DNA from 2 places in the Peribacillus sp. FSL M8-0224 genome. Region 1 is predicted to be linked to the other one. Evidence: predicted binding sites of a transcription regulator. Region 1 holds the regulator's gene; the other holds the start of a gene.
What was found. Region 1 encodes Rex, which represses fermentation and respiration genes when NADH is low (regulators of the CRP and FNR family bind a similar motif). Its sites were predicted from a motif close to TTGTGAAATATTTCACAA; they were not measured.
Positions count from the first base shown of each region.

Region 1 (3,199 bases):
TTACGTCTGCTTTGTGCTCTTTTCGTTGTGGAAGCCCTTGTGATATTACGTTGGACAAAATCGCGAAGCTTTTCGATTTCCCCTTGCTGTTTCTCGAACAGTTTCATGTCCCGCTCATAATCTTCCGCTTTTCCCTCTAGGTAAGAACTATAATTACCATGGTATTTTTTCATGTTATTCCGGGAAATCTCATAAACCAGGTTTACTACTTTATCTAAAAAATAGCGGTCATGGGAAACAATGAGGACAGCTCCCTGGTAGCCTTGTAAATATTGTTCAAGCCAAGAGAGGGTTTCGATATCCAAATGGTTCGTCGGCTCATCCAGAATCAATATATCCGGTTTCCTTAAAAGCAGCTTACCTAATGCAAGCCTTGTTTTTTGCCCGCCGCTTAAAGTGGAAATTGGGGTAGAATAGTCAAAGTCGGCAAACTGAAGACCATGCAATACGGAACGGATATCCGCTTCATATTGATAACCGCCCTTCTCTTTGAATGCCACCATCAAAGTGTCGTATTCATTCAGCACTTTTTGGTAAACCGTTTCGTTTTCAAAGATGTCAGGTCTGGCCATATCAGCCTCAAGGCGACGCAGTTCCTTTTCCTGCTCTATAAGATCAGTGAATACAGTAAGCATTTCATCCCAAATGGTCAATTCGGATTCCAATCCAGTATCCTGGGCCATATAGCCGATGGTGACGCCTTTTGGTTTGATTATTTCACCGCCATCATGGGAAAGCTGCCCGGCTATGATTTTTAGCAGAGTGGATTTGCCGGCGCCATTTCGGCCGACAAGGGCAATTCGATCTTTATTTTGAACTTCGAGCTTCATATTTGATAAAATAAGTTCAGCTCCATAATATTTCGATAGTTGATTGATTTGTAATAAAATCATAGATTTCACCTCAATTGATTACTGTTAGTTTAACGTATTTTAGTTATTATCGGCAACAGCTTGGTTCCAAGCTGAAAGAAAAGCTGTTACATAAAGTGGAATAATAGTGTATGATTTAGGAGGGGTTACTTAAATGGGAGACTTAACGCATTTTAATGAACAGGGCAGGGCCAAAATGGTCGATGTGAGTGCTAAGCCTGAAACAACCCGGACGGCAGTGGCTCAGTCGAGCATTTTATTGAATGATGAAATATATGAATTGGTCACGAACCATAAAATGAAAAAAGGTGATGTACTGGCTGTTGCACAAGTTGCAGGAATCATGGCCAGCAAAAATACATCCAATATAATTCCGATGTGCCATCCCATTGCTCTGCAAGGGGTCAATATAGCCTTTGATTGGGAAAAAGAAGAACAAGGATATAGGCTTAGGATTGAAACGGAAGCTAAGACAAAAGGGAGTACAGGTGTGGAAATGGAAGCGTTAACAGCTGCATCCGTGACTGCCTTGACTGTTTATGACATGTGTAAGGCCATTGATAAGGGAATGGTGATCGGGCCTACATTCTTAGTGGAGAAAACAGGCGGAGTGTCTAGTAGCGATTATAAAAGGCAAGTAAAACGAACAGATAGAGATTAAGTTGAAAAGCATGTGTGAAGGCGGGGAAGAACAATGAACCATGACCCAAAGATACCGCAGGCAACAGCCAAAAGGTTGCCATTGTATTATCGATTTTTAAAGAACTTACATTCCTCAGGCAAACAAAGAGTTTCCTCGGCTGAGCTAAGTGAAGCCGTAAAAGTGGATTCTGCTACCATTCGCCGTGATTTTTCCTACTTTGGCGCGCTTGGGAAAAAAGGCTACGGCTACAATGTCAATTATTTATTATCCTTCTTCAGGAAAACACTAGATCAAGACGAATTGACCAAAGTCGCTTTAATTGGAGTGGGGAATTTAGGAACCGCTTTTTTAAATTACAATTTCATGAAAAATAATAATACAAAAATTGAAATGGCTTTCGAAGTTTCTGAAGAAAAGGTCGGCAAGCGAATAGCTGATGTGCCCATCTACCATATGGATCAAATCGATACACTATTGCAGGAAAATAATATTACTGCGGCTATATTGACAGTGCCTGCACAGGTAGCCCAGACGATAACCGATCGTCTAGTCAAAGCTGACATAAAAGGAATATTGAATTTCACTCCTGCACGGCTGACCGTGCCGCCATCCATAAGGGTCCACCACATTGACCTGGCCGTGGAACTTCAGTCGCTCATCTACTTCCTGAAACATTATCCGGTAGTGGAAGAAGCCGCTTTGGAGGAATGAAAAAACGCTGCAGCTATGCAGCGTTTTTTTATTTTTTCTTATTTTTTTGTGCGGCTTTAATCTTAAAGTGCAGCATGATCATGCGCAATCCCGATCCAAAATCAAGAGTCGCAATAAGGACAAGTATGTAGGCAAAGAGTCCCCATCCTGAAGAATTGACGGTTTGAATTGCGATAGCGGTAAAAAGAGCTCCTAAGCCTGCATAAATGATGCCCATGAATAATGGTGATTGCCGTTTCATAATAAACCTCCGATGAAGGCCTGTGCAGTATCTAGCATCTTCTCAATATCCTCCCGATATACCACTTGAAGGATGATAACAAGCGTGTTCATCGCAATATGAGCGCTCATGGATACGAGAATGCGGCCTGTTTTCGCATAAAGGAAAGCAAAAGTGAAGCCCATTGCCGTATATAAAAGAAGATGTTCAAATTCACCATGCGCCAAGCCGAAAATAACTGAGCTGATTAAAGCTGAAATAAAGAAGTTAAAGCGTTTATGAAGTGATCCGAAAATGATTTTACGGAAAATTAATTCTTCCAATATAGGTCCAATTACTGAAGTGACGAAAATGACCATGGGGACTTTGTAAATGAGTGAAATGAGTTGCTGCGTATTTTCAGATTCAGACTCCACCCCAAGCATTTGTTCAATGCTTCCGGCAATGCTTTGCGCAAAAAGAGCCATGAACACTCCTGCAATTGCCCATAATATGGACATGGATACGGAAGTTTGGTTTCTCGTGTCCAACTTTTCCCTCATATCTTTTCTCATTAAAAAAAGAATCAAGAATAAAGCAGCGAGAAAACTGAAAACTATCCAGTATGCTGCAGATTTCACTTCGAGTTCATCAGCCGGCATTCCGGTATAAGACCCGATCAGCATGAAAATGGGTACCCCGACAATACTGGATAATTGCATGGCAATATAAGTGATGATGACGAACCAATATTCTTTTTTCAAAAATGAAAAC
Region 1 is NZ_JBBOOJ010000001.1:5,597,221-5,600,419, forward strand. It holds gene MKX49_RS27385 (ABC transporter ATP-binding protein) at 1-893, opposite strand, end outside; gene moaC (cyclic pyranopterin monophosphate synthase MoaC) at 1,027-1,533, shown strand; gene MKX49_RS27395 (redox-sensing transcriptional repressor Rex) at 1,567-2,226, shown strand; gene MKX49_RS27400 (YdiK family protein) at 2,255-2,467, opposite strand; gene MKX49_RS27405 (CPBP family intramembrane glutamic endopeptidase) at 2,464-3,189, opposite strand.

Region 2 (3,199 bases), 1.3 Mb from region 1:
AAAGGGCATGCACCGTGAACATGTCACGGTGATAATGAATTAATAAGCCAGGCTGAATAGGGCTTTTATGTGTGATAGGTAGCGAACATTACTTGCTTCTTTCATCAATGTAGCAGGCAGACCTTTAAGGGACGTGTTATTGGCCCCAACGGTTGCCACCGCATCCTTACGGCCAAGGCTCGCAAGTGTACCTGAGTTTACAGGTGAGAATTCTTCAAGTTTCTTGCCTTCAAAGGCTGCATATAGGTTGTATCCAACAAGCTCACCCATTTGCCAAGCATTTTGTGCAGTAGGAGCATATGGACGGCCGCCTTCTGGAGGGAACGCAACGGCACTGTCGCCGACAACGAATACGTCATTATGGGATTTGGATTGCAAATACTCATTGACGGTTGCTTTGCCGCGATCCACTTCAAGGCCTGATTCGCCTACGATAGGAAGAGCCGCAACTCCGCCTGTCCAAACAAGCGTATTGGCCGTTATCGTTTGTCCGTCTTTCAATTCGATTTGATTTCCTTTAACACCCGTTACAGGCAGACCTGTCAAGAATTCAACGCCGCGTGCTTCCAAGCTTGTCATGGCACGTTCGATTAAGTGATCAGGCAGGACCGGAAGGATTTTTGGACCAGCTTCCACAAGCTTGATTTTCAAGTCCTTGAAGTCCACTCCGAACTTTTTGGCGATTTTAGGGAAATGATCCACGATTTCACCGATTAACTCAACGCCCGTCAATCCGCCGCCGCCGATCACGATGGTTGCGTCCGCTTCATTATTCGTTTGAGAATATTCGCGGATGCGATCTTCGATATGTTTGTAAATCTTGTTTGCATCATTTACGGATTTCAAGACCATGCTGTTTTCTTCAAGTCCCGGAATGCCGAAGAATCCTGTTTGGCTTCCCAAAGCAACAACCAGGGCATCATAAGATAATGTGGAACCATTGGCAAGTTTCACTTCTTTATTATCAACCGAGAATGACTCCACTTTGGAAATGACAAGGTCGATATCTTTTCCTTTGAAAAGCTTTTCCAAAGGAATGGAAACGGCTTGTTCAGAAATGGATCCGCCTGCAAGACGGTGCAATTCGGTGATGATTTGGTGCGTTGGAAATTGGTTCACCACTGTAACCTGCACTTCATCTTTATTGTAATATTCACGTACGGATAAGGCAGATAGTAATCCTGCGTAACCTGCACCTAAGATGACGATTTGTTTTGACATAGTTAATCCCCCGTCCTTACTGATTGAAAGTTTATCAAATTATTTTTGGTTTTTACGTTCTGAAGAGACTTCAAGAAAAGCTTGGGCGAAACGGAAAAGCTTTTGTGCTTCCGGATCTTTCATCATCCTTAACAGACCAAAAAGACCGATCACATCATTATTCGCTTCTGCACGATCCTTAGCTTCGATGGCATTTGCCGCAAGCCCTTTCACTGAATGGACCACAGGTGTCGCGATCTCCGAAATGGCGCTGACCGTATCATTTTTCAACACATCATCAGTCGCAACCGATTGAGCGAAATCATAAGACTTTGTTAAAATATTCACTAACTCAGTTAGTTTTGGTAACTGCTCGACTAAAGTGTTCAATGATTCCTGAACCTCAGGCTTTAATAATTGGTCCAGTACATCTAATTGTTTTTGGCGGGCATTAAGTTGTTCAGTTTGTGATTGGGTAATCGTTTCTGACATATCCAATTCTCCTTTGCAATAAGCATTTTGTTGATGTAATAAGAAAAACTTGTAAAATATTACACAATGTGAGACAAGAAAAAATACTAACAAAAATGTAATAAAAGCTAAACTATAGTATATCCCTTTAGTGGCTTGAAAACAGCTGATTTTTTAAAAAAGATTCATAAAATCATCTTTTCCTGCTTATTTGAAGTACAGATTTTAACGAAAATTACCTGTTTTTTCCTGAAGTGCACTTTAAGAGGGTGTCTGCCATCGACGCCTTTCATACATATTTCCATCTTGATTTGCCATCCTAAATGATGGAGGTGAATAAATGTGACTGATTCAGAATCTAAACTTACAGAAGAGAATAATGATAAGAAGCTTCATAAACTGGTTGGCAGTATGGAATATACTAAAGCGCAACTAATGGAAGGTATGAATGGAATTTCTGAAGTTTACCTCAAAAACAGCGAGGAAGGCACATCGGAAACACCTGATAAATAATATTGTTGTGTAAGCATAGCCAAACAGTTATGCTTACTTATTTTTGTAATAAATCGACTCTTCATTCTCAAAGTGTAGTTGTTTAAATATTCTAAAAATACTCTTGACTTTATCATGAATTGACGTAAGATAAGGTATATAGCCATGGTGTAAACAGGTAGTTTTCTACTCTGCCATCGCCTAAAATGGACTCGGTGACTTAAAAAGATGAATCTATAAATAACTGTCGAATCTAATAGACTTCGCTGTCAATTATTTCTTATTGATATGACTGGTTTTTTTTATTTCATCATTCACCTTGTCCCGTTTTTGGCCTGAGAAAATCCAGCGGCTGGCTGCTACTCATTCACACAGTTGTATTTAGCCATGCAAATGGCGCGAGAGAATGTCAAAAGGTAAAAAGTATCTTAAATCTTGTAGCAGGGGTGGGAATTATATGATAGGTACGAAGCAAACTAGGCTCGCAATTGATGTAGGCGGAACATTTACGGATGTTTTCGTTTTTGATGAAAGCACGAAGGAAATTTCGATCACGAAAACGTCGTCGACTCCTCTGAATCCAGAGGTCGGTATTTTGGATGGAATTGCGAAAGCGGAAATCGATTGTGAAAATATTAAAGTTTTTTCCCATGGGACAACAGTGGGCACCAATGCCTTGATTGAAAGGAAGTTGCCAAAGACAGCATTGATCACATCCGCTGGATTTCGGGATGTATCGGAAATCCGCCGAGGAACCAAGCTTGAGTTATGGGATACATATGATGATGTAGCCAAACCGTATATTCAAAGAAGAGACCGTTTTGAAGTGGAAGAGCGCATCGATTTTGCAGGGAATGTCTTGACGGAAATCAATGAAGAGGAAGTACGGTCACTGGCAAGGAAATTAAAACGACGCGGTACCGAATCCATTGCGGTTTGCTTCATGAACTCGTATGTAAATGGAAGCAATGAGGCGAAAGTGAAACGAATCATCCAGGAGGAATTCCCGGATGTCTATATATGCATTTCAAGTGAA
Region 2 is NZ_JBBOOJ010000001.1:4,277,887-4,281,085, reverse strand. It holds gene MKX49_RS20575 (NAD(P)/FAD-dependent oxidoreductase) at 40-1,221, opposite strand; gene MKX49_RS20570 (DUF1641 domain-containing protein) at 1,261-1,692, opposite strand; gene MKX49_RS20565 (hypothetical protein) at 2,014-2,184, shown strand; gene MKX49_RS20560 (hydantoinase/oxoprolinase family protein) at 2,621-3,199, shown strand, end outside.
Region 2: MKX49_RS20570 (DUF1641 domain-containing protein) is a predicted target of Rex. The motif match lies at 1,742-1,759, and genes of this name have one in related genera.